DNA from 3 places in the Planococcus maritimus genome. Region 3 is predicted to be linked to each of the others. Evidence: predicted binding sites of a transcription regulator. Region 3 holds the regulator's gene; each other region holds the start of a gene.
What was found. Region 3 encodes CtsR, which represses protease genes until heat stress. Its sites were predicted from a motif close to ATGGTCAATAAAGGTCAAACA; they were not measured.
Positions count from the first base shown of each region.

Region 1: clpP (ATP-dependent Clp endopeptidase proteolytic subunit ClpP) is a predicted target of CtsR. The motif match lies at 2,116-2,136, and genes of this name have one in related genera.
Region 2: BBI11_RS10880 (ATP-dependent Clp protease ATP-binding subunit) is a predicted target of CtsR. The motif match lies at 1,455-1,475, and genes of this name have one in related genera.

Region 1 is NZ_CP016538.2:1,116,006-1,119,281, forward strand. Features, by position in the region: gene BBI11_RS05565 (gluconeogenesis factor YvcK family protein) at 1-86, shown strand, start outside; gene whiA (DNA-binding protein WhiA) at 108-1,058, shown strand; gene BBI11_RS05575 (HPr family phosphocarrier protein) at 1,116-1,373, shown strand; gene clpP (ATP-dependent Clp endopeptidase proteolytic subunit ClpP) at 1,432-2,043, opposite strand; tRNA gene BBI11_RS05585 (tRNA-Arg) at 2,209-2,280, shown strand; gene BBI11_RS05590 (LemA family protein) at 2,438-3,016, shown strand; gene BBI11_RS05595 (TPM domain-containing protein) at 3,013-3,276, shown strand, end outside.
Region 2 is NZ_CP016538.2:2,163,223-2,166,498, reverse strand. Features, by position in the region: gene BBI11_RS10895 (Cof-type HAD-IIB family hydrolase) at 1-81, opposite strand, end outside; gene BBI11_RS10890 (alpha/beta fold hydrolase) at 217-984, shown strand; gene BBI11_RS10885 (metal-sulfur cluster assembly factor) at 1,053-1,361, shown strand; gene BBI11_RS10880 (ATP-dependent Clp protease ATP-binding subunit) at 1,499-3,276, shown strand, end outside.
Region 3 is NZ_CP016538.2:95,246-98,521, reverse strand. Features, by position in the region: gene BBI11_RS00485 (protein-arginine kinase McsB) at 1-841, opposite strand, end outside; gene BBI11_RS00480 (UvrB/UvrC motif-containing protein) at 831-1,364, opposite strand; gene BBI11_RS00475 (CtsR family transcriptional regulator) at 1,361-1,846, opposite strand; gene BBI11_RS00470 (hypothetical protein) at 1,986-2,231, opposite strand; rRNA gene rrf (5S ribosomal RNA) at 2,346-2,461, opposite strand; rRNA gene BBI11_RS00460 (23S ribosomal RNA) at 2,527-3,276, opposite strand, start outside.

The DNA.
Region 1 (3,276 bases), 1.0 Mb from region 3:
TCCGGCACGAACCAATGAAAGTGGCGAATTGGCTTTTTGAATACACCAGCAGCGAAGTGGAAGCATCGCAACGCCGGTATTCCTGAAGCTCGAAAGGGGGGGCGTAATTGTCTTTTGCATCAGAAACAAAAAAAGAAATGACACAAATTGAAGTGGATGATTGTTGCGGAAAAGCAGAGCTGTCGGCGATGATTCGCATGAACGGTACCTTGTCCTTTTCGAACCGCCAGCTGAGCCTGGATATCCAAACAGAAAACGCAGCCATTGCGAGAAGAATCTATACATTGCTTAAACGCTTTTACAAAGCGTACCCGGTGGAATTATTGGTCCGCAAGAAGATGAGGCTGAAAAAGAATAATGTTTATATTTGCCGCTTGCGTGATGGCGCGAAACTAGTACTCGAGGATTTACTGATCTTGTCGGAAGGTTTTCAGTTTCAACAAGACATATCTCCCGAACTGATTTCCACTACTTGCTGCAAGCGCTCTTATTTGCGCGGTGCCTTTTTGGCTGGAGGATCGGTGAATAATCCCGAAACCTCCTCTTACCATTTGGAGGTTTACTCTTCCTACAAAGACCATGCGGAAGCGTTGGTCATCCTGATGAACCATTTCCAATTGAACGGAAAAATGATCGAACGGAAAAAAGGCTTTGTTACCTATCTAAAAGAAGCAGAGAAAATTTCTGATTTCCTTAGCCTGACAGGTGCCCATTCAGCATTGTTGAAATTCGAAGATGTCCGGATCCTCCGCGATATGCGCAATAGCGTCAATCGTTTGGTCAATTGCGAAACGGCTAATTTGAATAAAACAATTGATGCAGCTCTCCGGCAAATCGAAAATATCCGTTTTATCGATCAAGTGATTGGAATCGACCAGTTGCCCGACCGCCTGAAAGAAATCGCCCGCTTGCGGGTGGAATATCAGGACGTCACATTGAAAGAGCTGGGTGAGATGGTATCGACAGGGAAAGTTAGTAAGTCAGGTGTTAACCACAGGCTCCGGAAAATCGATGAGATTGCCGAGTCATTGAGAAAAGGCGAAACGATCAGCCGGTAACAAGGTTGCTCTTTCCTATAGATTGCGTGAGAGTCGAGTTTTCGGAGGAGGATATACATGGTAGAAAAACAAGTAGAAGTGCAATTGAAATCAGGATTACAAGCGAGGCAAGCGGCGTTATTCGTACAAGAAGCCAACCGCTACAGTTCGGATGTTTATTTGGAAAAAGGCAATAAGAAAGTAAACGCTAAAAGCATCATGGGAATCATGAGTCTCGCTGTCAGCAAAGGCACGAACGTCACGATTTCAGCCGATGGTGCAGACGAAGAGGCAGCAGTTGGCGCGCTGGCCCAATTGATCGATACGGAAGCTTAAAAAACGTAAAAAAAAAGCTGACCTCCATGCCCATGCATGGAGGTCAGCTTTTTTGAACTTACTCTTCTTTTTCGTGATTTTCAGGCAATTTATTGCGCGTGATGATTTGGTCGATTAAGCCATATTCCAGTGCACGTTCTGCTGTCATGAAGTTATCGCGGTCTGTATCGCGCGAAATGACTTCTAGAGACTGGCCAGTCCGTTCAGATAGAATCTGGTTGAGTTTTTCGCGCAAGAACAAGATGCGTTTTGCTGCGATTTCAATTTCCGTTGCTTGCCCTTGAGCTCCGCCAAGTGGCTGGTGGATCATGACTTCAGCATTTGGCAATGCGTAGCGTTTGCCTTTTGTACCAGCTGCCAAGAGGAATGCTCCCATGGATGCAGCCATGCCGATGCACACGGTTTGGACATCAGGTTTGATGAATTGCATCACATCATAAATCGCCATACCGGCCGTGATGCTTCCGCCTGGGCTGTTGATGTAGATGGAAATATCCTTTTCTGGATCTTCAGCTTCAAGGAATAGCAATTGTGCGACGATGGAGTTGGCGACATTGTCGTCGATTCCGCTGCCGAGCATGATGACACGGTCTTTCAAAAGACGAGAATAGATATCGTATGCGCGTTCGCCTCTGCTTGTTTGTTCGATTACTGTAGGGATTAAATTCATGGATCATTTCCTCCTTCAGGTAAATGTAAGTGTTGCTGAACACTGTTCAGCCGTACATTCATCATACACATCTTGGTCAATGAAGGTCAAATCTAACGAATTGAAAATCGGCGCTTGAAATAACAGGAAAGCTTTTGTATAATAGAAAAGTCGTCAACAATATTTGCCCTCGTAGTGTAAAGGATAACACGTAAGATTCCGGTTCTTGAGATGGGGGTTCGATTCCCTCCGAGGGTGTAAAAATGATAAAACCGCACAGTCTAACAAAGACTGTGCGGTTTTTTTGTTGAATCTTTTCGGCGTTTGAAACGTAGAATCCGGTAGAGCGGGTTTCAAGTCAAGCTTGGTCAGGGAAGACAGAAAATATTATTGTAAAAGAAAAGGGGATTGGAAAATGAAAAAAATACTTATACCGTTGCTATTGGTAGTAGGGCTTATTGTCATTGCTGCAGTCGTATTCGGTTCTAGCTACAATAATTTCGTTCAATTGGAAGAGGATGTCAATGAATCTTACGCTCAACTAGATAGCCAGCTTCAGCGCAGGTTAGACTTGATTCCAAACTTAGTCGAGACCGTAAAAGGTTTTGCCGATCAAGAACAAGAAGTTATCGATAGTGTAACAGAAGCTCGCTCAAGCATGGCGGGTGCTGGGTCGGTTGAAGAACAGGCAGCAGCAGACGCTGAATTGAGCGGAGCACTCAGCCGCTTGCTCGTCGTCGTTGAGAACTATCCGGAAGTTCGATCGAGCGAAAATTTCCAGCAATTGTCCGATGAACTGGCTGGAACTGAAAATCGCATCGCCGTCGCCCGCCAGGATTACAACGGTGCGGTAACAGAATTCAATCGCAAAGTCCGTAGTTTCCCTGGCAATATGGTAGCGGGCATGTTCGGCTTTGATGAGAAAGAGTATTTCGAAGCAGACGCTGGAGCGGAAGATGCACCGGATGTGGACTTTGGGACTGACGAAGAATGACCCGCAAAATTTTTACTCTGTTAATACTGCTATTGCTGATTCCCGCTATGGTACAAGCGGCAGAATTTCCGGAGTTGACGGATGATATTTACATCCAGGATATGGCCGGCGTTCTGAGCGAGGAACAAGAAACTGAAATCAAGAATCTGGGAGCCGGCTTGGAGGATGCTACTACCGCTCAGATTGCCGTTATGGTGATCGATTCCTTGGACGGTGAGCCGATTGAAAGCTATGCCAATGAAGCGTTGCGTCATTACGGT
Region 2 (3,276 bases), 1.2 Mb from region 3:
TGCTTTAGTTTTCGGTGAAATGACTTTTTGGTCGGTCAATAACGTACCGTCCAAGTCAAGTACGATTAAATGCTGTTTCATATAAAAATCCGGCTCCCTTCTATCTCTCTTCAGTTTAGCGATAATAGAGGCTATCCGTCAAAAAAAGCCGACGACGATGCCTGAATTTGCGGGAACAAAGAATAATTGCTAGGATTTAGGTGAGGAGTGAAGCATATGAAAGTAACAAATGAACTATGGGGAAATATCCCGATCTTACATATAACACCTGATGGACATGATGAAGGGCCGTTGCCAACGGTCATTTTTTTGCATGGCCATACGAGTGCGAAAGAACATAATCTACATTATGCATGGCAATGGGCACGGCAAGGGGTACGTGTCATTCTGCCGGATGCCTTGCTTCACGGGGAGCGGGATCAATCGCTCGATGAAGTTGAGATTAGCTTGCGCTTTTGGGAAATTGTTTTAACTTCAATTGAAGAGCTTGGATTTATACACGCAGAATTGCATAAGCGTCAATTGATAGCAGGAGAGCCAGCTGTCGGAGGTACATCGATGGGTGGAATCACGACACTCGGTGCTTTGACCGCCCATCCGTGGATTAAAGCAGCAGCCGTCATGATGGGGTCCGGAAACTATGTGGAGCTGGCGAAAGCGCAAATGAGGCAGTATGAATCGCGCGGTTTCGATTTGCCATTGACTGATAAAGAACGGGAAGGCATGCTTCAGGCTTTGTCACGCTTTGACATTAGCTTGAATCGTCAAGCCTTTGGCGGACGCCCGGTCTTTTTCTGGCATGGTGTGAAAGACCCGACCGTTCCGTTTGAACCGACCAACCGACTTTTCCATGCGTTGCAGCAAGATTATGCTGCATATCCTGAACGCTTGTCGCTCATGAAAGAAACAGAGGCAGCGCACGCAGTCAGCCGAAAAGGGATGCTCGCTGCGACTTCGTGGGTCACCGCACGATTAACGGAATAAGCAAGTCGATTTCAATTCGCCAGGATGTTTGGTAAGATAAGCATTAACAGGAAAAGGAGGGATTCCAAATGGATCAAGAAACAAAAGATTATCTATTAGGTGCACTCGAAAATGTCATCGACCCAGAATTGGGTGTTGATATCGTCAATTTGGGCCTTGTATATGATGTGGAATTATCCGAAGACGGTTTTTGCGTGGTCACTATGACACTCACTTCAATGGGATGTCCAATGGGGCCGCAAATCGTCCAGATGGTCAAAACATCCTTATATGAATTGCCGGAGGTTGAAGAAGTCGATGTAAAAATCGTCTGGCAGCCTGTCTGGAGCAAAGATCATATGTCGCGCTATGCTAAAATGGCGCTCGGCGTTCGATAATAGAACCGTAAAAAGCCGCAGGGAGGAGACTCCTTGCGGCTTTTTTGATGAGCGTTTTCGTTGCAAAAGGGGGCGGGCGGACATATAATCTAATTAGTCAAAGATAGTCAAACTAATTTTGAAGGAGCGTGATTCGATTGGTTCAATTCCAAAATCCAAACGATCAGCAGAAATCGCCATTGGAACAATTCGGCCGCAACCTGGTCGAACAAGCACAGTCCGGAAAAATGGATCCAGTCATCGGCCGCGACCAAGAAATCCGCAATGTTATCCGGATTCTTTCTAGAAAAACAAAAAACAATCCGGTACTGATCGGTGAACCTGGCGTCGGCAAGACAGCAATTGTTGAAGGGCTGGCACAGCGCATCGTCCGAAACGATGTGCCGGAAGGGTTAAAGAACCGTGTCATTTACGAACTTGATATGAGTGCGTTGATAGCAGGTGCCAAATACCGCGGGGAGTTTGAAGAGCGGCTGAAAAGCGTCTTAAAGCAAGTAAAAGACAGCGAAGGGCAAATCATCCTCTTTATCGATGAAATCCATACGATCGTCGGCGCCGGGAAAACAGAAGGCGCAATGGACGCCGGCAATATGCTCAAACCGATGCTTGCGCGCGGCGAGCTGTATTGCATCGGGGCTACGACATTGGATGAATACCGTATGCATATCGAAAAAGATGCAGCGCTCGAGCGGCGTTTTCAGCAAGTGATGGTGCGTGAGCCTTCTGTTGAAGATGCGATCTCCATCCTGCGGGGCTTGAAAGAACGCTTTGAACTCCACCACGGGGTTCGCATTCATGACCGGGCGATCGTGGCAGCGGCTACAATGTCGGACCGCTATATTACCGAACGTTTCCTGCCAGATAAGGCAATCGACTTGATCGATGAAGCATGTGCCATGATTCGCACGGAAATCGATTCCATGCCACAGGAACTTGATGAAGTGACACGGCGCCTCATGCAGCTCGAAATTGAAGAGCAGGCACTTCGCAAAGAAAAAGACGAAGCGAGCAAGAGTCGCCTCGCCGGACTGCGAGAAGAAATCAAAGAGTTGAAAGCGTCCTCTGAAGGCATGCAGCAGCAATGGAATGAAGAAAAACAATCGCTTCAGAAGGTTCAGCAAAAACGGGAACAACTGGATCAGTATCGCCGTCAGTTGGAAGATGCGGAAAACAAATACGATTTGAATACTGCGGCAATGCTGCGCCACGGGAAGATTCCAGAGCTTGAAAAAGAATTGAGCGCAATGGAAGTGGAACTTGCAGGTGACGGAGGAGAACGCTTGCTTCGCGAGGAAGTGGCAGAAGAAGAAATTGCTGGCATCGTCGCCCGTTGGACGGGGATTCCGGTGACCAAGTTGGTCGAAGGCGAACGCGAAAAACTCTTGCGACTTGGAGACACGCTGAAAGAGCGCGTCATTGGGCAGGACAGAGCTGTCGAACTCGTGACAGAAGCGGTTTGGCGCGCACGTGCCGGCATTAAAGATGAACAAAAGCCGATTGGCTCGTTCATTTTCCTTGGACCGACTGGTGTCGGGAAAACGGAGCTCGCGAAGTCGCTCGCTGCGAATTTATTCGATTCGGAAGATCATTTTATCCGTATCGACATGTCCGAGTATATGGAAAAGCATAGCGTGTCGCGTCTTGTCGGTGCCCCTCCTGGATATATTGGCTACGAGGAAGGCGGCCAATTGACCGAAGCGGTTCGCCGTAATCCGTATTCAGTCGTGTTGCTGGATGAAATCGAAAAAGCCCATCCGGATGTCGCGAATATCTTATTGCAAATTTTGGATGATGGGCGCATCACTGACAGCCAAGGGCGGCTCGTGAACTTTTCCAATACCGTCGTCATCATGACTTCGAATATCGGTTCCCAGCACATTAGTACGAGCAGCCAGCACGACACAGAAGATATCGT
Region 3 (3,276 bases):
CATGGGTCAACACACCTAACGACCGATAAACCCTATCTTCCAAAAGCAGCGAAGAATTCGCATTTAACGCTTCTCTTGCTCTTCTTTCCTGTTCGATAATCTGCTCGGTCATGTTTTGCAAATCCTGCAAAATCTCATACTCAGATTTCCCTAGCGTTACTTGATTAGAAATCTGGTATATATTTCCAAGCGCTTCACTTCCCTCTCCATAAATCCCTCTTACAACCATCCCCAGACGGGATATAGCCGGGATGATCCGATTGATTTGATGGGACATGGTTAAGGCGGGCAAGTGAAGCATAACAGAAGCGCGCATGCCTGTACCTGTATTGGTCGGACAACTGGTCAAATAACCAAATTTTTCATGAAAAGCATAAGAAAGGTGTTCTTCTAAAAGTGAATCCATTTTATTCGCTATATCGTATGCTTCCTGTAGATGAAAACCCGATTGCAAACTTTGGATTCGCATATGATCCTCTTCATTAATCATGACGCTGAGCTCTTCTTCATCTGATAATAATACTGCACTGGAATGCTGGCTATTCGCTAAATATGGGCTGATTAAATGCTTTTCCACCAATACTTCACGCTGCAGCTCATTTAACTCTTCGACACTGATGTGGGTAAAATCATATCCGCATTCTTTTCCTTTATCTAATAGGACTGAAGAAATGGCTTTATCGACTTTCAACGCTTCATCTTCAGAAAATGCATATGGAAATTTAAACTCTTCTAAATTTCGCGCAAGACGGATTCTCGTACTCATGGCTATATCAACATGCTCACCATTATTAGCCATCCAACTGCTTGCACGAGGTTGAAGGAAACGGTCAATCGCCAATGTTCCCACCTCCTTCAAGCTTTTCATTCAGAAGCTTCACTTGATCGCGTAGCCTTGCAGCTTCTTCAAAATCCTCTTCTTGAATCGCAGCCTGCATTTGCTTTCTCAATTCTTCAATTTCTTTTTTAATTTTCAATGTCGTTCCATACGAAGCAGGAATCTTGCCTGTATGTTCTGTATTTCCATTTTGCACGCGTTTCAAAATCTCAGTTAACTGGGGCGAAAAGGTGCTGTAACACTCTGCACAGCCGAATTTACCAAGACTCAAGAATTTTTGGAAAGTAAATCCACATCTTGGACAAGTCAAAGCATCTCTTCGCACAGGACTCACAGCAGATTTCTGTTTTGGAAACCAATTAGCTAATAAGTTATGAATCGCCATCGGATCCTGGTCAAAAGAAAAGTTGATATTATGATTTTCCGCTGCACAGACATGGCAGAAGTGTTTTTCAATTAAATGGCCCTGCTGATTTTCTTTCACGATGACTGTAGCTGGCCGTTCTCCACATTGCTCACAAATCACTTGATCACTCCTTGCCCGTTCGACTCATACTGAATAGTAAACAGCATCGCCACTAAAATTCGTGCTCGTACTTCATCTCGTACAGGAAGAGGCAGTCCCAGAGTAGAACGATCAACGGCACTCAAAATCAATTTAGCTTCACGTTTAGATATGACTTCTTCACCCAAAAGCCTCCACACAATATCTTCAGCCATCGTTTGTGAAGCACCAGCTTCAAGACGACTAATAATTTGAGCAATTAAATCTGACTTTTTATGAAGACGTACTTTCCGGATACGAATATATCCGCCCCCACCACGCTTGCTTTCAACTAAGTACCCACGATCTGAGGTAAATCTAGTATTGATCACATAATTAATCTGAGATGGAACACATTGAAATTTTTCAGCTACCTCACTTCGTTTAATTTCAATATGATCCTTACCGCTTATTTCTATAATCTCTTTTAAATAACCTTCAATTATGTCTGAAATATTCCGCATCGCTTTCACCTCTTTAACGTGTAAATGCGCTAATAATTGACTTTGACTATATTTGACTTAATTATACATAAGCATTTTGCGGATATCAAATACTTAGTTTGAGATAGAAAAAGTCTCGGGCTGATTATCCCGAGACTTTTTATTCTTGGTCCAACATTCGTTTCATGAAGTCTTTCGTATGACTGGATAGAGAATGGGTTTTTTCTTCAATATACTTAGTTCTCCAACGCGCCCCCTCTTGCCATACCTCTACTACATCCCCCTCATTTACGTTATGAGTGAAATATTCGATGGGGTAAGTATATTGTTCAGCAGAACCTTTTAATGAGACTAATAATGCCGTTCTTTTATCGACTTTTTTCACCTCGTAAAAACCAGCTTTCATAAGTCTTCACCTCATTTCTTTTTTCCCTTTATTTGATATTTTCAACCCTTTTTTGAATTGTAAAATAAAAAAAGGCCGTTACCAGGTTTTCCGGTAACGGCCTTTCTATTAGATGCCCAGCGACGTCCTACTCTCACAGGGGGAAACCCCCAACTACCATCGGCGCAAAAGAGCTTAACTTCCGTGTTCGGGATGGGAACGGGTGTGGCCTCTTTGCCATCATCACTGGACTTTTGAGCTTGTTCGCTCAAAACTGGATAAATCGACATTGGATTACGGAAACGCATTTCAGTTATTGGTTAAGTCCTCGATCGATTAGTATTCGTCAGCTGCACGTGTCGCCACGCTTCCACCCCGAACCTATCTACCTCATCGTCTCTGAGGGATCTTACTTGCTTGCGCAATGGGAAATCTCATCTTGAGGGGGGCTTCGTGCTTAGATGCTTTCAGCACTTATCCCGGCCACACATAGCTACCCAGCGATGCTCTTGGCAGAACAACTGGTACACCAGCGGTGTGTCCATCCCGGTCCTCTCGTACTAAGGACAGCTCCTCTCAAATTTCCTGCGCCCGCGACGGATAGGGACCGAACTGTCTCACGACGTTCTGAACCCAGCTCGCGTACCGCTTTAATGGGCGAACAGCCCAACCCTTGGGACCGACTACAGCCCCAGGATGCGATGAGCCGACATCGAGGTGCCAAACCTCCCCGTCGATGTGGACTCTTGGGGGAGATAAGCCTGTTATCCCCGGGGTAGCTTTTATCCGTTGAGCGATGGCCCTTCCATGCGGAACCACCGGATCACTAAGTCCGTCTTTCGACCCTGCTCGACCTGTCCGTCTCGCAGTCAAGCTCCCTTGTGCCTTTACACTCTGCGAATGATTTCCAACCATTCTGAGGGAACCTTTGAGCGCCTCCGTTACTCTTTAGGAGGCGACCGCCCCAGTCAAACTGCCCGCCTGACACTGTCTCCCAAGCCGCTAAGGCTTGTGGGTTAGAAGTTCAATACAACCAGGGTAGTATCCCACCGACGCCTCCCCCGAA